2 regions of the Paenibacillus naphthalenovorans genome follow, and region 2 is predicted to be linked to the other one. Evidence: predicted binding sites of a transcription regulator. Region 2 holds the regulator's gene; the other holds the start of a gene.

Region 1 (12,344 bases), 190 kb from region 2:
ATCATACCCGAGTTAACACTTGCTGTAGCCGCAGTTGCTGCAATTTTTGCAGCCCTCGCTGTTGATCAGTGAGGCGGAGCCGCAGGACGGGCACAGGTCAAGGGATGTGGCTGCGCTGCGGGTTACTGCATATTGAGCTGTTGTCTCCTGGACGACTTCCTGGGTGGCGGTGACGTAGTTTTCCGCGCTGTCGGAGAAATTGACGTGCATTTCAAGCGCTTGGGCGACGGCGTCGGCAATCGATTCGACGCGGTTGGCGCCGAACCCGATCGCGCCGGAGCCGCCGATGCCCTTCAGGTGCTTGATTAAAAGCTGCACCTTGTTGCCGTGGTCGCCGTAGCGAAGGAACAATGAGCAGACGCGGCCGAGCGCTTCGGACATCGCGAATACATCGGAACCGGCCTTGCCCACGTTCAGGAAAATCTCGCTCGGGCTTCCATCCATATCGTTAATCGTGATATAAGCCATGCCGAAAGGCGTATTGAACTTGTAGGTTGCGCCGCGGAGAGCTTGCGGACGGCGTTTGTACTGCTTGTCGAACACCTGCTCCGTCTTCGCGTCGATATTCACAGCCAACGATTGGGTGAGGCCGGTCAAGGAGGATTGTTCCTTCGCATTGACTGCATCTGCAGCAGGAGCTGCTTGCGTTTCCGTTCCCTTTGCTTCCTCAGCCTTATCGTCCTTCTTGTCTGTGCTGAGCACCTGTACGTCGCGGCTTCCGTCACGGTAGATGGTTACGCCTTTACAACCCAAATCAAAGGCGAGCTCGTACAGACGCTTCGTTTCTTCCACCGTAAAGTCGGCAGGGCAGTTGGCCGTTTTGGAGATAGAGCTATCCACCCATTTTTGAATGGCGGCTTGTACACGAATATGATCTTCTGCGGACAAGTCCATCGCAGTGACGAAATAATCCGGCAGCTCCTCGTTCGGGTGCTGATCCTTCCACTGCTGCGCAATCGGCACATATTGCTTGTCGAAGCCCAGACGGCTTTGACGGTAATATTCAAACGCAAAGTAAGGCTCGATCCCGGTCGATGTGCCAACCATCGTACCCGTGCTTCCGGTAGGCGCCTGCGTAATGACCGTGACATTGCGCATCCCCTTCTTCTTGATGGCTGCGCCGACTTCCGGGTAAACAGAGGTCATCGTCTTCATAAAACCGCTTTGCAGGAACAGTTCTGTGTCAAAATGCTTGAAGGAGCCCTTTTCTTCCGCAATATCTGCGGATGCGAGATATGCTTCCTTCGCAATAAAGCCATAAAGCTTATCAAGAAACATCAGCGATTCCGTGCTGCCGTAACGGATGTTCAGCTTGATCATCAGCTCGGCGAGACCCATGGAGCCAAGGCCTATGCGGCGTTCTCCCTGTTGGTTGATCCGATTCTCTTCAAAATGGTAAGGCGTTTTGTCAATGACATTATCCAAGAACCGTGTCGAATAACGGACCACCGTCGCCAGCTCGTCCCAAGCCACATCATGTTTTTCTTCGTCGTAAAACTTGGACAGGTTGATTGCCGACAGGTTGCAGACTCCCCAAGCCGGAAGCCCCTGCTCCCCGCAAGGATTTGTACATATGATCGGATTGAAATACCAGCTGTTGGACATCTGGTTGTAGTATTCCATGAATACGACGCCCGGTTCCGCGGATTTCCAGGCGGATTCGATAATCGTATGCCACACGTCGCGGGCCTTCACCGTACGGTAATGAATAATGTTCTTACCCGCTTTTCTCCACTTCTCCAGATCCCCGTCCCAAATCTCGTTATATTCAGGGTCCGTCGTGTCCGGGTACACCAATTCCCAATCCAAATCTTCCTTCACGGCTTTCATGAAGCCGTTGCTGACGCATACGGACAAATTGGCATTCGTAATTTGCCCCATCGTTTGTTTGACGGTAATAAAATCCAATACGTCAGGGTGCCAATCATTCATCATCAGCATCAGCGCGCCGCGGCGGCTGCCACCCTGCTCGATCAAGCCCGTTGTATAGCTGAACAGTCCGCCCCAGGAAACGGCGCCGCTTGAAGACCCGTTGACTCCCCTGACAATGGAACGGCGCGGACGGAGAGAGGATAAATTAATCCCTACACCGCCGCCCCGGGCCATAATTTCGGTCATCTCGGACAGCGTGGCCATAATTCCTCCACGGCTGTCATGCGGAGAAGGAATTACATAACAATTGAAAAGCGTCAGCTCATCGCTAGCATCGGCGCCTGCGGCAATCCGTCCGCCGGGTACAAGCTTCCAGTCGTCCAGAATGTACCGGAACTTTTCGGTCCATTCGGCTTGTTTCTCCGGAGTCGCTTCCACAGAAGCCATAGCAGTGGCCAAACGGTCCCACATTTGCTGAGGCGTTTTTTCCAAGGTTAATGTAAGCTTCTCTACAGAGGAATCGACAACCTCACCGCTGCGCAGCTTGACTTTGACCTGTCTCCCGTTACGCTCGATGACTTCGCCGACTTCCTTGGCAGGAAATTTAGGGTCGTCCTTTGTCAGCACCAATACTGTATCTCCAACCTTCGTTTGACTGGTATCCGCATTCTTCATCGCGTAGCGATCCAGAAAAATTTTCTCGCTTAAGCCTTCCAATTTGGTCTCCTGCATGGTCTTCAAAACAATAACCTCCCGGAATATATTCAAAAAGATGAATCACAATATATGGTATGTAGGATCCATTATACAATACAATATATAGTGTTTCTAATACAAAAAAAACGAAATTGGCGATTTAGTCCAAGCACGCTGGCGGAAAGCTTCCTTTTTCTCTCTATAGCTCTCTTTTTCATCTCTAAAATTTTCACCATTTTCGACAAAACATTCAATTTTTCTTCATAAAAAAGGGTCTTAAGCCCCTGTTACAAATTCGATTGAAATCCGACAGGGCGGCAATCCGCAGGCGGTTTTGACAATCGATCGGCGGATTGCTAGTCTAGAAATAGTGTATCATGTTCGCTGAATTTATGCAAACATATGTTCGTATCTCTATTGTACAGGAGGGTTTCTTGATGTCCTTAACTTATTTATATCAGGACCGGTTCGTTTCAAAAGAAGAACTCCAGATTTCTCCCGAAGACCGCGGTTATTATTTTGGCGATGGGGTCTATGAAGTATTTCGCGTATATCATGGAAGGCTGTATGAAGCCGCGGCTCATTTTGAGCGCTGGGAGAAAAGCGCCGCTGCTTTGAGAATTCCGCTTCCCCTTCCTTCCGGGGAGCTGACGGGACGACTGGAAGAACTGATCCGCATCAACGGCTTGTCCGAGGGTACCGTGTACATGCAGGTGACCCGTGGAGCCGCACCGCGTTCACATCCGTTTCCCGCGGACACCAAGCCGATCCTGATGGCGTATACCACCGAAGCCCGCCGTCCGCTGAACACCATGAAAGAAGGCATCTCGGCCGTGACGATGGAAGACATCCGCTGGCTCCGCTGCGATTTGAAGACATTAAATCTGCTGCCCAATGTCCTGGCCAAGCAGCATGCGGTGGATCAGGGAGCCGGCGATGTCATTCTGCATCGCAACGGCACCGTAACGGAATGCAGCGCATCCAATATCATGATCGTCAAAGACGGCGCCGTTATTACGCATCCTGCCAACCATCTGATCCTGCACGGCATCACCCGCGCGGTTGTGCTCCGGCTGGCTCAAGGACTCGGCCTCTCCGTTCGGGAAACGCCATTTACATTGAAAGAGCTTCGCGCCGCAGATGAAGTTTTCATCACGGGTACGACCGTGGAAGTCACTCCTGTCATCTCCGTCGACGGCGTCCCCGTAGCCGACGGCCGTCCGGGAGAGATCACCCGCAGGCTGCAAAACGAGTTTGAGAAGACGATTTCGTTCTAGTCCATCACATTACAGTATCCCCTGTACCAAAGTGCCTTACGCCGCCGCACAGTACCTGCCGTGCGGCTTTTGACCGTTGGCCGGCGGATCAGCCGAAAATGCGGGATTGACAGATAAACCGTCCAGACGGTACAGTGTTTTTTATGGACGATGCTCCGGTCTGCTTGCAGGTGTCACTCTACATCCGGAGCCGCTCCTAGAGAAGCTTCAGGAGCCGGATCAGATTTGGCGGCGCAGCAGGCTTAACGAAGGAGGAACGGCATTGAAAGCTTATTTATTCTTGGCCTTGGCGATTGGATTTGAACTGTTCGGCACTTCCATGCTGAAAGCATCCGGGGGGTTTACCAAATTACTTCCCAGTATTGGCGTCATCATCGGTTTTTCGGCGGCCTTCTATTTACTTTCTTTATCCCTGCAGCAAATCCCCTTGGGCATCGCTTATGCTATTTGGTCCGGAGTCGGTACGGCCGCCACTGCGCTCATCGGCTTTCTGGTTTGGAAAGAAAAATTGAGCTTAAACACAGTGGTTGGAGTCTTGCTTATTATTGCGGGAGTGATTGTATTAAATCTGAGAACCGTCAAATCCTGATGCTGCCGGCATGTTGGTCTTGTTGATCATGGTCTGTCACAGCTTCGTGGCCAAAACGAAAAAACCGGAGACCGCTATCTCCGGAGATTCCACTCTGAATTGCCGTACTTCTCAACCCTTAACCGTTCGACGAGCTCCTGTTCATAGGCCGTCAGTTCTGCCGGGACCAGCCGAATCCCCAGCCCTTCTTCAATGCCTGCCAGGAAAGCCTCTTCCACCTCGGTCAATGTCACCCTCGGCAGACCCGCTCCGCCGCGCACTTCATTAATCGCAACCGCCTTCTTTAAAAACTGCTGCTTCATCCGCTCCATCACGCGCTCGCTGGAGAAGCGCAGCAATCTGAACAACTGATCCGCATCGAGATCCAGAAGAATCGAGCCGTGCTGAAGCACAACGCCTTTCTGCCGGGTTTGCGCGCTCCCGGCCACCTTCCTTCCCTCTACGACAAGCTCGTACCAGGACGGAGAATCGAAGCAGGCAGCCGAACCCATGGATGCGTACTTCTCCTTGTCTTCTTCATTCTCCAGCTGGACCATCTCCGCCGACAACCCAAGCTTGCGAAACCCGAGCAGCAGCCCTTCGCTGAGCACACGGTACGCCTCGGTGACGCTCCGCGGAATGCCGGGATAGCTTTCCGACACGATCATGCTGTACGTCAGCTCCTTATCGTGAAGCACGGCGCGCCCTCCGGTCGCCCTCCGGACAAAGCCGATGCCTTCCTGCTCCAGCGCGTCGAAATTCACCTCGCTTAAAGCTTTCTGAAAAAAACCGACCGACAGCGTTGCGGGATCCCATCCATAAAACCTGACGGTTGGAGCAACCAGGCCCTCGCTATGTGCCGTCAGAATCGCTTCATCCACAGCCATATTGTAATCCGGCGCGCCAAAGCCCGAACGGATAAACCGCCATTCTCTGTTCATCTATATCACCATTCCTTTACTGTACGTCAGCCCGCCATGTTCACAGCGTGTCTTAATGCCATACGCGCAGAAATCGCCGTCGCAATTACGCTGTTACCCCATCATAAAACATTACCGTACGGTTTGAAAGCCCCTAATTTGTACATACTAAAAATTAACTTTAGGCCTTGTCTATACTTTCTGAATCACCAAAAAAGGAGCGCGTGAGAATGCAACCAACCGAGCGAAAAGAGCACGTGCGGCAGCTGAATGAACATGTAGAGCTCCATTACGACAGAGAATGGTTTGAGCAGTTGCATGAGAGGGCGCTGCACAACGGCCCCTGGGATGACCCCGTCATGTTCAGGCTCGCCCTCGAGGCCGAGCAGGCCGGACTCATCCGCAGCTTCGACGAGCTTCAATGCCTGACCCATCTGCCGAGCCTCGTTCCGATGGAGCATCAAATCGAAACCGCCAAAAAAGTGCTGACCGAAATGCGGGGACGGGCCATTCTTGCCGATGAAGTAGGGCTTGGCAAAACCATTGAGGCGGGACTCATCCTCAAGGAGTACATGATCCGGGGCCTGGTTCAAAAAGTGCTCATTCTCGTTCCCGCTTCTTTGGTGCTGCAATGGGTCCGGGAGCTGAATCAAAAGTTCGGGATCCCCGCAGTGGCGCAAAAGAAAGAATATATGTGGGTGCAAAACGATATTGTCGTCGCCTCGATGGATACCGCTAAGCGCGATCCGCACCGGGACATCGTGCTTGGCATTGAATACGATATGCTGATCGTCGACGAAGCGCACAAGCTGAAAAACAAAAAAACAACCAACTACCGTTTTATCAACGAGCTGCGTAAAAAATACTGCCTTCTGCTGACAGCAACGCCGGTTCAGAACGATCTCAAGGAGCTGTACAACCTGATTACGCTGCTAAAGCCGGGTCAGCTTGGCGGACAAGGCAGCTTCCAGTCCAATTATGTCGTCGGCAAACGCATCCCCAAGAACGAGGACCAGCTCCAGCAGGAGCTGAGCAAGGTCATGATCCGCAACCGCCGAAGCGACGGCAACGTAAGCTTCACCAAACGGATTGTGCGCAATATTCCGCTCCAGTTATCGGACGAGGAGCAGGCGCTGTACGATGGAGTAACCGATTTCGTCAAAACACGCTATCAGGAGTCCGGGGGCGATATCGGCAGCATGCTCTCCCTTGTCACGCTGCAGCGTGAAGTATGCTCCAGCCGGGATGCCGTCTTTATTACGCTGGTCAACATGTTCAAAAAAACCGATGAAAACTCACCCCTCCGGCAGCGGATTTGGGAGCTTGTGGAGAAAATCCGCGGCGTCAAAGCCAATACGAAAGCCGAAAAGGTATTGGAGCTCATCGAGTCCATTAACGATAAAACGATTATTTTCACAGAGTACCGCGCATCCCAGGAATATTTGCTGCAGTATTTAAAGGAACATAAAATTCCGGCCGTTCCCTACCGAGGTGGGATGAACCGCGGCAAAAAGGATTGGATGATGGACTTGTTCCGGGGACGCGCCCAAGTGCTTATTGCCACGGAGGCCGGGGGAGAAGGAATCAACCTTCAATTTTGCCATCACATGATCAATTTCGATTTGCCGTGGAATCCTATGCGGGTCGAGCAGCGGATCGGCCGTGTGCACCGGCTCGGACAGAAGGAAGATGTCAAAATCTACAATTTGTCGACGCTCGGGACGATCGAAGAGCATATTCTCTCCCTGCTGCATGAGAAAATTAACATGTTTGAGCTGGTGATCGGTCAGCTGGATACGATTTTGGAACGGTTTGAGCAAAAAACATCCTTAGAGTCGCATCTGGCCAAAATGATCCTCACCTCCAACAGCAAGGACGAAATCCGCCGGCAGCTCGATGATCTGGGCAGGTCGTTCACGGTGGTGAAATCCCAGGTGGAGCAAGAATTAAACGAATCGGCGGGGCTTTCGAATCCGGTGAATTCCTCCCTGCACACGGTTAGAGTCCAGCAATACGGCAGCGGGGAGGTGCAGCCATAAGCATGAATGCGCAGGAAATCCAGTTCTACGTTTTGCGCTATTTGGAGGCCGAGCAGTGTGACATTCTCGAAAAGCATCCCGCCTACATCACCGTCAAGCTGTCCCCTTCCGCCGACAAAGCTTTAACGCAGCGGCCGTATTATTGGAGCTTTGTGGAACGGACCGGGGCCGTACCGGAAACCATGACCTGCACGTTCATTTTTGATCCCGAAGCCTATCGGGAGCTTCATCCGCAGCAGGGATCGCAAAATGTGCCGGCCGCTCCTGCGGTACAGCCTGCAGCTCAACCCGGTACGCCGCAGCCTCAAGGCGACAGTATTCTGGGCCGCTACTTCGGCTTCGTGCCCACGGTCTTCACTGCCCGCGTTCCTCGCGACGAGCTGACCTACGGCAGCCGCCGGCTCGAACAGATCTTCTCCGCCGTCCGCGGTAAAGGCCGGTTCGTGAGGCTGTTCGAGCAGTACGCGCCGGAGCAGCCCAAGCAAGCGGCGACGATCCCTTACGAAACATGGCTTGGCGTCAACTACAAAGTGGAATTCGCCTGCGACATGAAGCGCAGTGAAATCCATTCGTTGGGCATTCAGCTGCAGACCGGTGATATTATCGAGCGGTTCCATGACCGTTTAGCCGGCAAAAAGCTGACTCCGCGACTGCCTGCCCATGTCTATGTCACACCGGACCGGATCACACTCCCCCGGGCGGTGATCTATCTCGAGGATTACTTGGAAAAGAAGATGGCTGAATACGATCACCGATGGGCGCAGGAAGCGCAGCTTCGGCTCAAGGATGAAATGAACCGGGTACGTGCTTATTACGAGCCTCTGCTTCAGGATGCCGGACAGGACGACAAGGCCGAAATTGAAGCGCGGTTTACCGCCCGCCTTCAGGAAGTGGAGTGGCAGTACCGACCGCGCATTCAAATATCCGCCATAAATTGCGGTTTGTTTCATTTTCTTTCCATGCAGGAACCAAACCGGTGACGAACTTCCCCGAACTAAAACAAATTTACGGGAAACTTTTTCAGGCCAAGGCTACAGGTTCTAACAAACTTTTCAGCGCATATGCTTTAAAGTATAAGGCATATTCGCCAAGCGAGCGCATAGTGCCCAATGAACCGACTCTCAAGTGAAGCAGGTGTATGGATAAGATGAATAAGCTTCTTTACTATCTGACGTCACTGCTCCTTAGTACAAGCCTGCTTGCTGCGGCAACATTGGATTCATGGCCCGCTGACGCCGTGCAGGCAGCGCCGCAGGAGCCGGCCGTTCAGACGCTGCAGGTGCAGCCGGCCATACAGCGTGATCTTTCAGCCCCATCCCTTCAGAACGCGGTGGACCGTATCATCCGGGAGCTGGCGTCCCAACAAGGGTTCGAGCAATGGAAACAAGGCGCTTGGACAACCTATCCGCTCGGACCGGGAACACACGGATGGATTGTCATGATTACGGTGGACGGGCAGGAAGCCGGCTATCTGGTCGTTCAAGCCTCCGGACAGGATACATACCGTTTGATCGAATACGGCAAAGGCCCTTACCCGCTTTTCAGCATGCAGACGCTGTCCCGCAGTCTGGTACGGCTTGACATTATCGAATATCCTTATCACTTGGAACGTATATATTATAATCCTCTTGAGGCGCTCTGGAAGGTCACGGCACCGCAGGCGGACCGGGTTTGGTATATCGACGCCAAATCCGGCGAAGAGCTGCCGTTGACCAACGACAGCCAACTGCCCGCGGCCGATTCAGGCCTGTTGGTGAAACCGCTCCCGGTCACCGATTCGGATGCTTTGAATACTATAATAGCAGCCGGTCAAACGGAGCCTTCGGAAGCCTATGAACGGCTTCCCTGGGTGAAGAACAAGCCGGAGACGCTCGTTCGCTTCGAGCTGCTGCAGAAGTGGATCGATCAAGGACGCAAGCCCATTTTCGCAGCCGAGCTATATGGCGGCAGGGTCCACGTGCCATTGCCTGTAACCGGTTATCAGGCTTGGTCCGGCGGCGAGAGCTACGTGGGGGTTCGACAGGATGACGATCGCTATCTCCCCCTCCATACGATCAATCCGCTTGGCGGATTTTATCCCTAACGGTTTTTCTCCTCTCTTCCTTATATAGAAAAGCTTCCTTCTTCATGGGCGGCATGGTGCATCAGTGCATCAGGTATCAGGCCGCTATGGAACCCAGAAGCTTTTCTTTTTTTTGTTCAGGCCATCATTCGCAGAAGAACAGCAATAGGCCTGCCTCCTTCCCGGAGACAGGCCTGCCGCCCAATTCAACTGCGCAACCCAAATGATACCATGCTGCAATCCTTACTTATCCGCGCTTTCGCCGCAGCGGCTCCATCCACATGCGAAGGACAAAAGGAAGCATGCCAAACCATCGGTACTGCCACGGTTCCCGGCCAACCTTTTTGCCGGCTTTGACTTGTTTGCGCACCTCTTTAGGGGTGTCAATATATTTTACGACCTGCTGGGTTACATATTTGACCAGTTCCTCTTTTTTCTCCATGGTTCGATCAGCCTCCTTCCCGTAGTATGGGCAAGCTGCGGCCGCGGCAAACCTTCGGTTACTTGACGGATGATTTATATTTTCTCCGGTGCTTTCAGTCCGATTAAGGAAAGGCCGTTCTTCAATGTAATGCTTACACAGCGGACCAGGGCCAGACGGGCCTGACGGAGTTCCGCGTCTTCCACTTTCAGTATCGGACATTCATGGTAGAAATGATTGAATTTTTGCGCCAGGTCCACCAAATATCGGCTGATAATGGACGGTTCCAACCGGTCCATCGCCTGCTCGATCCGCTCCTTGAACAGGTACAGCTCCCGCAATACGCCTTGGGCTTCGGCATTCGTCAGATGAGCCGCGGCCAGAGCGCCTGCGCCGGCGGCAGCCCCTCCGTCCGCTTCCGCTTTTCTCAGCACACTGCAAGCCCGCGCATGCGTATACTGAACGTAAGGACCGGTCTCCCCATCAAAATTGAGCGCCTCATCCCAGGAAAAGACGATATCTTTAATCCGGTTGTTGCTGAGGTCGTTGAAAATAATGGCGCCAACGCCAACCTCGCGCGCCACCTCATCTTTGTTCTCCATGCCCGGGTTTTTCTCATCGATGATCTCGCGCGTCTTCTCAATCGCCTTGGTCAGAAGCTCCTCAAGATTAACCACGTTGCCTTTGCGTGTAGACAGCTTCGCACCCTCCAGGCTGACTTTACCGAAAGGCACGTGAACAAGCTGCTTTGCCCAGTCATAACCCATCAGCTCAATCACCTTGAACCACTGCTTGAAGTGAAGACTTTGTCCGGCATCCGTAACATAGATCGCTTTGTCGAAATCATATGTGTTTTTACGATAAATGGCCGCTGTAACGTCACGCGTATGGTACAGCGTGCCTCCGTCTTTCTTCACCATCAGCGCCGGAGGCATCTGATAATCGTCCAAACGGACCAGGAGAGCCCCATCGTCTTCCTCGAGCAGCTGCTTTGCTTTCAGCTCTTCCAGGACGGCCGCCATCTTGTCGTTGTAGAAGCTCTCGCCCGCATAAGAATCAAACGTAACGCCGAGCAGATCGTACATCTTCTGAAATTCTTTCAAGCTAATGTCCACGAACCAGCGCCAAAGCTTCAGTGCCTCTTCGTCTCCCTGCTCCAGCTTGACGAACCACCCGCGCGCCTCATCCTCCAGCTCCGGATGGATGTCCGCCTCATCGTGGAATTTCACATATAACCTCTGCAGCTCGCCTATGCCGTCGGCTTCTACCGCCTCCCGGTTGCCCCAAAGCTTATACGCGACGATCAGTTTGCCGAACTGCGTTCCCCAATCGCCCAGATGATTGACGCCTACGCTGTTGTAGCCCATGAACTTGAAAATGCGATACAGCGCATTGCCGATCACGGTAGAGCGCAAATGGCCGATATGGAAGGTTTTGGCGATATTCGGCGAAGAGAAATCGATGACGACGCTGCGGCCTTGCCCGATATCTTGAGCGCCGTACCGGTCGCCCTGAGTCAGCACTTCGTTTACGACCTGCGAAGCGAACTGCTCCGGAACCAGGTATACGTTAAAATAACCGGATACCGCATCGATACGGCTGACCAAGGCATGTCCGCTCCAACCCGCTTTCAGTTCCTCGGCAATCGCCTGGGGCGCCTTTCTCAACTGCTTGCTCAGCTTAAAGCACGGCAGCGATAAATCTCCCATTTGCGGATTGGGCGGGTATTCGATAAGCTCCGCCAGCGTTTCCCGGGATACGCCCTCAAGCTTACCGGCCAATTGCTCCGCAAGCCATTGTTTATAATTCATGACAAGTCATGCTCCTTTCATTCCGTTGAACGCTGCGGCAACCGCATGGTACCCCTTGATGCAACAAAGCACCCCTTAAGGGGTGCCTCCATTCGGGGCATTATGCGAAAATTGCCAGCCTTTGCATACCATCCATTATATCGGCACGCAAAATACGAGTCAAGCGCGATTATGGCGAAACCATGCGCTTTTATTGCCATCACTTCCCTCGCCTGCCCATGCATATCTAATCATTTTCTTCATCAAAATATATGGTGAACCTATGCTGAATTTACAGGAGGAATCATTTCATGGCTTTAGTTCCATTTGAGCCGTTCCGGCGTATTGATCATTTGAAAAAGGAAATGGACCGTTTTTTTAATGAGGGGCTGCCTGCCGCATTCGGATTTAATCAGGAATTCGGCGCACCGCGGATTGACGTTCACGAAACGGAGAATGAGGTTATCGCCCATTGCGAAATTGCCGGCCTGGACAAAAAAGAAGACGTAGACATTCAGGTCGAGCCTCATAATTTGACGATTTCCGGGACCATCAACAGGTTCAATGAAGTCAAGGAAGAGCAGTTTCACCGCAAGGAGCGTTTCACCGGACGCTTCCACCGGTCCATAGCCCTGCCCGCAGAGGTGATGGAGGAAGGAACCACGGCATCGTACAAGAACGGCATTCTTGAAGTGCGGA
Region 2 (12,344 bases):
TGAGCGTGTGCGCGCATGGCTGGCAGACGAGAAAAAGTCCGTCGCCGTCTACGATCTGCACCGCGCGCTGGTGGCTCTCTTTTGGCAGGGGCTGGAGCTGCGGGGGGTCAGCTTTGATGTGCTGCTTGCCGGTTATTTGCTCGATCCGACGGAATCTGCGCTGACTTTACACGGACTCACCGCCCGGTATGGCTTGACTGCCATCCCCGCCGATGAGGACGTTTTCGGCAAAGGCGCCAAATTCAAGCTTCCGGAGGCGGATGTTCTGTTAAGCTTGATGAGCCGTAAGGCATTGGCGGTAATGGAGCTGGCCAGGGCATTGCAAGCCGAGCTGGAGGCCAGCGGGATGAATGAGCTGTTTCACGAGCTGGAGCTTCCTTTGGCGCTGGTGCTTGCCTCGATGGAACGCAAAGGGATTAAAGTGGATGTGGAGGAGCTCCAAGCTTACGGTGCCGAGCTGGGCAAACAGCTTGAGAAGATCATGCAGTCCATTTATGACGAGGCGGGGATGGAGTTTAACATTAATTCTCCAAAACAGCTTGGAGAAATCTTATTTGAGAAGCTTCAGCTGCCGGTGATCAAGAAAACGAAAACGGGCTATTCCACCGACGCTGAAGTGCTCGAAAAGCTCGAGCCTTATCATCCGTTGGTCGGACATATACTCCATTACCGGACGCTGTCCAAGCTCCAGTCCACCTATGTGGAGGGCTTGCTGAAAGAGGTGCGTCCGGACACCGGGAAAGTGCACACTTATTATAAACAGACGATTGCGGCGACAGGCCGTCTAAGCAGTCAATATCCGAATCTGCAAAATATTCCGATCCGCCTGGAGGAAGGGCGTAAAATCCGCAAGGTGTTCAAGCCCTCGGAGCCCGGCTGGCGTATTCTGACCGCCGACTATTCGCAGATCGAGCTGCGTGTGCTCGCCCATATTTCCCAGGACGAGAAGCTGATCGAAGCGTTCCGGCAGAACATGGACATTCATACGAAAACAGCGATGGATGTATTCGGCGTACCGGAGGATAGTGTCGATTCGAACATGCGCCGTCAGGCGAAGGCCGTGAACTTCGGCATCGTTTACGGCATCAGCGATTACGGTTTGTCACAAAATTTGAATATCACCCGCAAGGATGCGGCGAAGTTTATCGAGCAATATTTTGCCGTCTTCCAGGGGGTTCGCCGATATATGGACGATATTGTCAAGAAAGCCCGCGAGGATGGTTTCGTTACGACCCTTCTTCACCGCCGCCGGTATTTGCCGGAAATCAAGGCCTCCAATTTCAATCTCCGTTCGTTTGCCGAGCGGACCGCGATGAATACGCCGATCCAGGGCACCGCGGCGGATATCATTAAGCTGGCTATGGTGCAGCTGGACAAGCGGATGAAAGAAGAGGGAGTACGGAGCAGACTGCTGCTTCAGGTGCATGACGAATTGGTGCTCGAGGTGCCTGAGGATGAGCTGGAGGTCATGAAAAAGACGGTTGCCGAAGTGATGGAAAACGCAATTGAGCTCGACGTGCCGCTGAAGGTGGATGTAGATGACGGGGCTAACTGGTACGAGGCGAAGTAATCTGCAAGGAGGGAAGACAGCATGCCGGAGCTGCCAGAGGTAGAAACGGTCCGAAGGACGCTGAATCAACTGGTGATCGGCAAGACGGTGGAACGGGTTTCGGTTAAGCTGCCGCGAATCATTCAGTATCCGGAGGACATTGAGAGATTTCAACTGCTGCTCAGCGGGGAAACCATTCAGTCCGTCGAACGCAGAGGCAAGTTTTTGCGGTTTATGTTCGACCATTATACGCTGGTCTCGCATCTTCGCATGGAAGGCAGGTACGGTGTGTATCGCAGCGGGGAGCCAGAGGAACGGCATACCCATGTCGTGTTTTATTTTACAGACGGTACCGAGCTGAGATATAAGGATGTGCGCCAGTTCGGGACAATGCATCTTTACCCGAAGGATCAGGATTTGCAGGAAGCCCCGCTGAAGAAGCTGGGGCTGGAGCCTTTGGACGAAGCATTTACATTCGAGGCTTTCCGGGACCGGATCGGGTCGCGTCCGACCAAAATCAAGCCGCTGCTGTTGAATCAGGAATATATTGTAGGGATCGGGAATATCTATGTAGACGAATCGTTGTTTCTGGCTGGCATTCATCCCGAAAGGGAGGCCAGAAGCTTAAGCCGGCATGAGCTGGCCAAGCTGTATGAGGCGGTTGTGAGGACCTTGAAGGAGGCAGTGGCTGCAGGCGGCTCTACCATCAAGTCCTATGTGAACGGCCAGGGCGAAATCGGTATGTTTCAGCATCAGTTCAAAATGTACGGCCGAAAAGACGAACCTTGTTTCCATTGCGGGCATAAAATCGAAAAAATGGTTATAGGGGGACGAGGGACCCATTATTGCCCCAAGTGCCAGCCTCTAAAACGCAGGAGAAGCAAAGGGGCTTTAAAACGCTAAAGTACGCGGACCATGGGAAGAATGCCTGACATGCACCCTCCGCCCAGACCTTCCATATAGTAAGAAGTAAAGTCGATCTGGTTAGGGAGGGAAGGGCATGCTGCCTGTCGTCTCATTGATGCTTCTGGCGTTTGCCGTTAGTCTGGACGGTTTCGGAGTCGGCGTGATGTACGGGCTTCGTAAAATCCGCATTCCGCCTATGTCCATTGCTATTATTTCATTTTGTTCCGGCTTTATTATTTACATGTCCATGCAGGTCGGCGTGCTGATGAGTCAATTGATTGACCCGGCGGTCGCCAGATACGTCGGAGCTTTTATTCTGATGGGCATTGGCGTATGGGCGATATATCAGATGTTTTCAGATAAAAAGGAGGAAGAGGGAAAAACGGAGGCGGCAAAAACGCCCGGGGAAATGGAGTCCGGGTCTGCAGGGGCCAAAGCCATATGGTATATCGAACTGAAAAGGCTGGGGCTCGTCATTCAAATCCTGCGCACCCCGTCCATTGCCGATGTGGACCGGTCAGGGATCATTTCGGCTTACGAAGCCGTACTGCTGGGCGCCGCATTGTCGCTGGATGCGTTCGGCGCGGGCATCGGGGCGGCACTGCTCGGATTCACGCCGTGGCTTACCGCTGCCGTTATTGCACTGGCCAGCGGGACGTTTCTCGGGCTTGGCCTGCAGATCGGCTTCCGGTATGCTGAGCTGAAATGGATTCGCAAGCTTTCCGTTTTACCCGGATTTCTTCTGATCTTCATGGGCATTATGAAATTGTTGTGATCATTATTTTGATTTAGGGGGAAACCCATTGAACATCGGATTAACCGGGGGCATTGCCTGCGGCAAAAGCACTGTCGCTTCCATGCTTGTCCGCCGCGGCGCGCTGTTGATCGATGCGGACCGCATTGCCAGGGAAGTGGTAGAGCCAGGCACCCCCGCCCTTACTCAAGTTATCGAAAGATTCGGAGCCGATCTGCTGCTGGAGGACGGTTCCCTGGACCGGAAAAAACTCGGGGAGCGCGTCTTCGGGAATACGGCTGCGCTCAAGGATCTCGAAGCTTTGCTTCATCCGCCGATTCGGGCGGCTATGCGCGAGCGGATGGAGGCATACGAGACACAGCATCCGGACAAGCTGGTCGTCGTAGATGTGCCGCTTTTGTACGAATCCCATCTGCAGGCGATGTACAGCGAGGTGATGGTCGTCTATGTGCCACGGCACGTCCAAATGGAACGTCTGATGAAGCGGGACGGGTTAACCGAGGAACAGGCGAACAAACGGCTGGATGCGCAAATGCCGATCGAGAAGAAAAAAGAACTGGCCGATATCGTTATCGATAATTCGGGCACGATAGAAGAAACAGAACAGCAGATTGAACAATTTTGGTCGGAGAGGGGACTGTCATGAGCTTTTTGCGCAAAAAGCGAGTCTTCGCCCTGCTTCTGTTGACTTTTTTGCTATTTTTGTTTCTGGGCACGAGTGTATTGGGACGTATGTTGTATCCGATCCATTATGAAGAGGAAATTCGCCAAAGCGCAGAGAAGTATCAGCTTGACCCTTTGCTCATCGCTGCCGTTATCCGGGTAGAAACCAACTATAAGCCTGACGCGACTTCCAGTAAAGGTGCGCACGGTCTTATGCAATTGATGCCGGATACATCGGAATGGATTATAGAGAAGGCTCCTTTTCCGGGTGAATTCAAAAACCGCTTGGATGATCCGGCCGTCAGCATTGAACTCGGTTCATGGTATTTGAACTGGATGTTTAAGCAGTTTAACGGCAATACGTTTGCCGTCCTTGCCGGCTACAACGCAGGACACGGTATAGTGAGCCGTTGGCTGCTGGAGGGAAGATGGGATGGAACGCTCGACAATACGGATCAGATTCCTTATGGCGAGACCAAGCGTTATGTGCAGCGTGTCACGTATTATTATGACAAGTATTACAAAACCTATGCGGAGGATTGGGGAATCCGTTAATATTTTGGCTTATAGCAATAAAGAAGCGCCGGACAAGCTCTCCTTATGGGGAGTTTGTCCGGACTGCTTCTTCTCGTATGCTTCAAAACGTGTTATTATTTGAATTGACCAGCGATTTGCTGCTCGGCGATTTGCACCAGGCGGCGCGTAATGTGACCACCGATCGCACCAGTATCACGAGTAGCCATATTACCGTAATAGCCATCTTGAGGAATGGCAATACCCAGTTCCTGAGCTACTTCGTATTTCAATTGATCCAGAGCGGCATTTGCTTGTGGTACTACCAATACATTGCTGCTGCGGGATTGACCTGCACCCATGTCTGTTCACCTCCTTGTCGTTGGTAAACCTATTATGTGCGTTTACACGAATCTCATGTCAGGGAGCTGTTGGGAATTATGGAAAGGAGAAAGGCCGATGAAATGCCCATATTGCGATTATCCCGGCACCAAAGTGTTGGACTCGCGTTCCGCAAACGAGAATAAATCGATAAGACGCCGCCGGGAGTGCGAGAAGTGCCAGAAGCGGTTCACTACGTTTGAAATGGTGGAAGAAACGCCGTTGATCGTCATTAAAAAAGACGGCAGCCGTGAGGAATTCAGCCGGGAGAAAATGCTCCGCGGGCTTATCCGCGCTTGTGAGAAACGACCGGTATCCGTAGAAAGATTGGAAATGATCGTCTCCGAGGTCGAAAGGCAGATCCGCAATACCGCCCAGGCGGAAGTAGACAGCCGCGAAATCGGCGAGATCGTCATGTCCGAATTGTATCCCGTTGATGAAGTAGCCTACATTCGTTTTGCCTCCGTTTACAGACAATTTAAAGACATTAATATGTTTATGAAGGAGCTGAATGAATTGCTCTCCAAGCACCATGTTGGCGGGAACGGCAGCGTAAATTAATTTTAATAAAAATGTTGACAAGCCCCATCCCGATGTGCTATCTTTAATTTTGTCGCCGCTGGAGAACAAAATGATAACAACATCAGGGGGCCTCAGCGCAGCCGGGAAAACGATGTTGTCTGGTACATTATCTTCTCATAAAAACGGACAGATTATCATCGCAATGGTTTCGTAATTTATGGGGTCACGGCTCAGTTGGGAGTTCGGGCCGAGCGAAGACGCCGCTCAAAAGTGGAACAACTTCATTCTTGATATTTCCTTAACCGAAAATTCCTGGGGAATTAGCTCAGCTGGGAGAGCGCATCGCTGGCAGCGATGAGGTCAGGGGTTCGATCCCCCTATTCTCCATACACCTTAAATTCAAACGGCAGAGATGCCGTTTTTTATTTTGATTTGTTTTGTACCGACACATGTAGAATGCGTAGTATCAATATATCGTGTTGATAAATGACGGGACACCTAAACCATATACTTTAGTGGAGCGAATATGGTTAGGGGTTCGACCCTCCACTATAAAAGCTCGACCTCATATGGTCGGGCTTTTGATTTGCTCGAAAATGTACAATCCATTTAACTTTTTATCGCTATTTGTAGTCAACATTAGGGACATTAATCCTATTTTCTAGTTCCTTCTTACGTTCAGCAAAACATTGTAGTTAGCGTTAAATAGGGCTAAAAGAATTAGTACTTTTTGCAGGAAAAACAATGAAAACGTCGGAATTTTGGAATGTTTGATTAATTTCCATTAGGAGGAACAAGATGGAACTCATTGAAATATCAAGACCCGCTCGTCCTCAAAATGGCGAGATCCTTTTTGGCACTCCGATCCCTCCTATTGATAAATTACTGTTACTACCACTTTTATTGGCGATTACCCTATCCCTCAAAAGTACAATATTGTTGCATCTCAGGGGATCGGTCCCAAATTAAAAGATTATATAAATCCAGCGCGCGGGTTGCCGCATGGTGGCGGAAATAATCCTCACACAATAGCCGAAGATTTGATACAGAATTGGGATAAGTATTGCAATGCAAGACTGGTATCAGCAAGAAGAGCCATGTAAACCTCACTGTAGAGTTGGAGACATATATACGCAATTTTGATTTTTCTATTGTTCAGGAAATCCCTCCCATTCAACTTATTGATGAATACAGTAAGACATAGTTTTTCTTTCAATTGGGAGTAAGTATATTTAGTATTGTAAAACTGAACTTTAAGGGGAAATTACTTTTTTTACATTCATACACCAAAAACATCCATTTATTGGTATTTTAAAAACTATATTATATAATATAGGTGAAAATAAAATTTGGAGGTTGGATTTATGAAAAAAAAAAGATAGTTATACCAGGATTAGTATTAAGTTTTTTATTTTCATCAATAGCATATTCGTCTGATTCTATTCAGGCTCTTTTATTCCCTGTATCTTTATCTATTAATGGAGAACGTGTTGAAAATTTGTATAAACCGATTTTAAATTACAATGGCGATGCTTATTTACCATTACGTTTTATTGTAGAAAAGACAAATGGTAAAGTAGATTATGACAGTTCCACTAATAATATAGATATAGAATATCAAAATACCGATCCATTAAAATCAGAAGTAACTTCCTTAATAAAAGATGAAAACTTTCACCTTTTACTAAATTCCGAAAAAAAGATTTACGATAGTAAAGAACCTATTAATATGTGGGGAACATTAAGATATATAGGGGAAGACGAAATAACGATCACCCATGGCGACCCCTTGCTTATTTATTCAATAAAAGATAGCAATGGTAATTATGAGGAGATGGGTATAAGAACCGTTTTGCTGGAAGAAACATTTAGTCCCAATAATGAATATACTTCAAAACCTCCATTATATCTTTCTGAATCATTTAATTTCCAAAAGAGTAAAATGTCAAGTCCTGAACAATTTCTTCAACAAACAAGAAAGGCATGGAAGTTAAATCCAGGTGAATACACCATAGGAGTTCGTGCATTATTTACTCAAACTTCAACTAATCAAAATAAAGAGTTATATACTGAAATCGTTATACAAGTTAAATAAATGGTTTTAGTAATGTAAATCGTAAAGACTAATTTGGTTGGCTCGTCCACAGCATGCCGAGGCTAAGGGGTAAATTCGCCGGATGCGGCGCAGTACGGCAAGGTGTTGACGCATAGCGTCGTTGCCGCTAGTCCGGTATATAAGCAAGTGTAATGGATGTGGACAGTCAGCCGCTGTATCGGCAAGAGTAGCAGTTTGCCCGCATGGGGCCGCCTTCTGTACGACTATCGGCCGACGCGCGGCGGTGAGCATTCCCGGAACTGTCTGAGGGGATTCAGCGGCTACCTGCACGTAGACGCTACTCCGGCGACCACATGGGAATGGGTTGTTTGCGAACACGCCGCGTGGGGCGAAGAGCAGCGCGATCATCTACAGCGTGATCGTAACGGCAAAAGAGAACCAGTTTAACCCGTTCAAGTACTTGATGTACCTGTTCGAGCAACTTCCCGAACAGAAAAATCCAGAAGCGTTGGACAGAAATAACAATTATCGTCGCGTTGCTGTTGAATGGCATAGTGTGTCCGGATAAAAGCTGATGATGAATACTTTTTCTTAATTAGGAAAAACTTTTTAGCGGCGATGAATGAAGCTTAAACGGTAAGTTATCTTGATCAGACTTCTCACCAACACTAGAAATTATCAGGGGGCATACGTATGAAAGCACTTGTTTACCTTGGACCGCAAAAGAAGGAGTGGACAGATAAAGAAAAGCCAAAGATTGAAAAAGCGACCGACGCGATCGTAAAAATCACGAAAACAACGATTTGCGGTACGGATTTGCATATTTTAAGCGGGGATGTACCTGCCGTGACCGCTGGTCGTATACTTGGTCATGAAGGTGTGGGCATTGTGGAGGAAGTCGGTTCAGCAGTGAACCGTTTCAAACCGGGAGACAATGTGTTGCTATCGTGTGTAACTGCTTGTGGTCGCTGTGATTATTGCAAAAAACAGATGTATGCTCATTGTGAAGACGGAGGATGGATACTAGGTCATTTGATCGATGGCACTCAGGCCGAATATGTTCGCATTCCTTATGCAGATACGAGCATGTATCATATTCCTGATGGGAGCGATGAAGAAGCATTGGTCATGTTAAGTGATATTTTGCCAACTGCTTTTGAAATCGGTGTGATCAACGGGAAAGTGGAGCCAGGCAATGTCGTGGCCATCGTCGGGGCAGGTCCGGTCGGAATGTCCTCACTTCTGACAGCTCAGCTTTATTCACCTGCAGAGATCATCATGATCGACCTTGATGAACACCGATTGGAGTTAGCCAAAAAATTCGGGGCATCTAAAACGGTAAACAGTTCTAAAGGTAACGTAATTGAAAACGTACTGGCCTTGACGAATGGGAAAGGGGTCGATGTTGCCATTGAGGCTGTTGGATACCCGGTAACTTTTGATATATGTCAACGTATTCTCAAGCCAGGTGGACGACTTGCCAACGTTGGAGTCCATGGAAAGCCTGTCGAATTACATTTGGAGGATTTGTGGATTCGAAATGTAACGATTACAACCGGATTGGTGAGCACGTCTACGACGCCGATGTTATTGAAAACTGTTCAGTCTGATAAGATTAAACCGGCAGAGCTGATTACACACCGTTTTCCACTGCAAGATATTATAAAAGCATATGAAGTATTTGGCAATGCAGCCAAAGAAAAAGCGTTGAAAGTCATTTTGTACAATGAGTGAAGCTTTTAGGCCCTAAATCACTCCTTTACGGCTATACTTATGATGTAAAGACGGGGCGTCTGGTGGAAGTTCCGCAAGCGACAGAAGCGGGACGGACGAATGCAAACGTACAATCGCAGCAGTCTTTTATCCCATAAAAAATCATCCCTGAGAACCCTCCATAGATATTCTTATAAGACAAAGGCACCGCTTAATAACGGCACCTTTGTCTTTTTGTTATAAAACCACTCTTTCCATTATAGCTTTAAAATACAGATACTATGATCAATCCCATTTTATACATCATTTCAAGCGCTTTTACGGTCTGGCTCCTGGTCAATAACTTTGTCCGTTTTTTACAAGATCACAAAGTTAAATATGCTATCATTCAGGTAAGCAAAAATAAATCGATTTGAGGAGGTATTTATGATGAAACCACGCATTTCTGTTCTCACATTAGGCGTAGACGATTTGGAAAGGTCTTTGACCTTCTATCGTGACGGACTGGGGCTGCCGACACAAGGCATCATAGGCAAAGAGTTCGAACATGGAGCGGTTGCCTTTTTCGACTTGCAAGCTGGTGTAAAATTGGCTATCTGGAATCGCATCGATCTTTCCCATGAGGCAAAGGTCCCCCTGACACCGCCGAGTTCTACCGAAATGACGATTGGTCACAATGTAGGCAGTAAAGAAGAAGTGGATAAGATCATGGAACAAGCCCAAAACGCAGGAGCCATTATTACGGACCCTGCGCATGATACCTTCTGGGGAGGATATTCCGGCCACTTCCTAGATCCGGATGGGCATTTATGGGAAGTGGTGTGGAATCCAGAGTGGGACATCACGGATTGAGTCGATGACAGATTCACAGTCGATTATTTATTATCTATCGCGGAATGTAGTACTATTAAGCTAACTTTGACCCGAGCCCGCTTTACTTTATCCAGCCATTTGGAGCGTAGCGCCTCCGATGGCGGTTTAACCGGGCCGATTTCGGTAACGCGTACGGGTGTGATTCCGCAAGATTGTTTAGTATTTGAAATCACGGAAAGTATCAGTATCCACCAATCGATTCTATACTTTGCACCCTCAATGACCTGAAGAAGATCGGAGTTCGTGTGGCGATTGACGATTTTGGAAAAGGGTATTCCGCTCTCAATTATTTGAAACACTTTCCCATCGATATTTTGAAAATTGACAAATGTTTTATAAAGGATATCAACGTGGATGAGAGAGACGCCGTGATCACGCAGGCCATGATCAATATGGCGCACGGTATGGGATTGAAAGTGATCGCTGAAGGCGTGGAAACGGTAAGACAGTTGGAATGTCTGAAACATTTGAGATGCGATATGATGCAGGGTCATTTGATAAGTAGACCTTTGCCGGCAAAAATAGCTTCAAGATTTTTAGAACATCCGTAATCATTCTTTACATAATTAGGAGTGACCCATATGTGGATTAAAAAGAAGCTTCATTTTCCCCAGCTTACCGATTTTGAACATCATTTTTTGGAAAAAGCAAAGCCGCCTTCGAATCCATGAATCATAACATTCAGGAATTGCAAGCGAACGCGCAGGATCTCCGCTCCCTCGTCATAGTCATTGAGGAAATCGGTACGGCTACTCAAAAAGTATCGCAATCAGCCGAAAAGCTTAACAATCAAGCGCTGCATAAATTCTGATCGGTATCTTCCTCCCGCCGAACTTAATTTGTCCAAGATATGAAGTGTATAAGCCAGACGTAAGTGCCAGCTGTTTTTGGCTCATTTCTTTTCTGAGCCCCGCGGCACACTCGAACATAGAAACAAAAACTCAAAAAGCTTTGATCCACAAAGTTTTCCTCTGTTCTTTCCCTTACATACAAAACTCCAATTCTCCTTTCCACCGGCAGCTATTTCGGAGGGGTTCGATCTCCCTTGGCTACATAAACGAAGAAAACCGATCCAAAAAGGTCGGTTTTCTTCGTTTTTGAATTAGACGCTGCTTTCCTGGTTATAGGTATTCTTCGATTCGGGTCAGCGGACCCGGGATTCACTCAGCTTGAATTGGCCTACGAGCTGCTGCAGCAGGACGGTAATCGCCTCCACGCTTTGCGAGGTTTGGCGGACGCTCATGATTTCGCTCATCAGCTCCTGCACCTTCGACTCGACTTCGGTTGAAATGCTGCGGTTCTCGATGCTGACGGCCGCAATCTTCTCCATCAGCGTTACGACTTCGTCGACCACCTGGGATTTCCGCTCATCCTCCGCCGTAGCGGCGGTCAGCATTCCGGAAGCGGCGGCAACCAGCTCATTGCCTTCCTTGACCACCTGTGTGCCTTCGTCCATCGATTGATACGCCCGCTGCGCATCCTGATAAATGTGCTGTATAATTTCATGCACTTCCCCGGTCGATTTTTTCGTCATTTCCGCCAGCGTGCGGATCTCCGACGCCACTACGGCGAAGCCCCGGCCGTGTTCGCCCACGCGCGCCGCCTCGATAGAGGCATTAAGCGCCAGCAGATGCGTTTGTGCGGATATTTCTTCAATGGCAATCAGCACGCTGCGGATTTGCTCGGCCGTATGCATGAACGTCCGGATCGATTCGTTGGTTTCCTGTACTTTGGAGGAGATGTGGTGCATCTTGTCCCCGATCCGCTCGACTTCACTCTGGGCCGTCGCAATTTGCCTCGCGGCTTCCATCTCCATCTGACGAAGTTGCAGCCGCATTTCCCCCGCAACGTCCTTGGCGATATCGATGTCTTTGAGCTGGCTTCGTATGCTGCGGATCATTTCCTGTACATTGAGGCTTACCCGCTCGGTCGAGTCGGCTGTGATGCCTGCGGATTTGTTTAATACGTGCTGGCTGGTCAACACGTCATTCGCTGCAGATTTGACCCGGAGCATAATGCTTTCCAGCGAATCGATCATATTGTTGATCCATTTGGCCAGCTCACGGGTCTCATCGTTTTCGAACTCATTCGGTTTTAGACGCTGTGTCAAATCCCCTTTACCTTCCGCATTGATGCGGATGAACCGGTTGATGGCGCGCAGACGATCGACAACGTTCCTTGTCTCTTTCCTGTGAAGCATCCGGGCGGCCGTTAAAGCGAACAGCAGCTGGAAAAAGGCCGCCATCGTGCCGGTTATCCAGAGAGGAGCCCGGGCGGCGATGAAATAGATCAGAAACCCGGCTATGAATGCGAAACAAACGGCCAACAACGCGTGGAGCTTGAAATGCCGCCAGCTTATGCTGCGGATCCGGTACACCTCTTCCAAATCGCCCTCGCACATCATTCCCCACAGA

What was found. The regulator NrdR, encoded in region 2, represses ribonucleotide reductase genes. The targets are predictions, from matches to a motif close to AACACNATATATNGTGTT.
Region 1: IJ22_RS03475 (adenosylcobalamin-dependent ribonucleoside-diphosphate reductase) is a predicted target of NrdR. The motif match lies at 2,682-2,699, and genes of this name have one in related genera.

Annotation. Positions count from the first base shown of each region.
Region 1 covers NZ_CP013652.1:704,109-716,452, reverse strand. Annotated here, with positions in the region: gene IJ22_RS03475 (adenosylcobalamin-dependent ribonucleoside-diphosphate reductase) at 13-2,613, opposite strand; gene dat (D-amino-acid transaminase) at 3,006-3,845, shown strand; gene IJ22_RS03465 (DMT family transporter) at 4,108-4,434, shown strand; gene IJ22_RS03460 (lipoate--protein ligase family protein) at 4,509-5,354, opposite strand; gene IJ22_RS03455 (DEAD/DEAH box helicase) at 5,564-7,372, shown strand; gene IJ22_RS03450 (YqhG family protein) at 7,375-8,352, shown strand; gene IJ22_RS03445 (hypothetical protein) at 8,520-9,455, shown strand; gene IJ22_RS03440 (YqzE family protein) at 9,682-9,876, opposite strand; gene argS (arginine--tRNA ligase) at 9,951-11,666, opposite strand; gene IJ22_RS03430 (Hsp20/alpha crystallin family protein) at 11,957-12,344, shown strand, end outside.
Region 2 covers NZ_CP013652.1:513,024-525,367, forward strand. Annotated here, with positions in the region: gene polA (DNA polymerase I) at 1-1,570, shown strand, start outside; gene mutM (DNA-formamidopyrimidine glycosylase) at 1,592-2,452, shown strand; gene ytaF (sporulation membrane protein YtaF) at 2,550-3,230, shown strand; gene coaE (dephospho-CoA kinase) at 3,259-3,855, shown strand; gene IJ22_RS02475 (lytic transglycosylase domain-containing protein) at 3,852-4,427, shown strand; gene IJ22_RS02480 (alpha/beta-type small acid-soluble spore protein) at 4,523-4,747, opposite strand; gene nrdR (transcriptional regulator NrdR) at 4,845-5,327, shown strand; tRNA gene IJ22_RS02490 (tRNA-Ala) at 5,603-5,675, shown strand; gene IJ22_RS02495 (stalk domain-containing protein) at 6,625-7,383, shown strand; partial or broken gene IJ22_RS25540 (transposase domain-containing protein) at 7,703-7,912, shown strand; gene IJ22_RS02500 (zinc-dependent alcohol dehydrogenase family protein) at 8,038-9,078, shown strand; gene IJ22_RS02505 (VOC family protein) at 9,487-9,909, shown strand; gene IJ22_RS02510 (EAL domain-containing protein) at 10,155-10,481, shown strand; gene IJ22_RS02515 (methyl-accepting chemotaxis protein) at 11,075-12,344, opposite strand, start outside.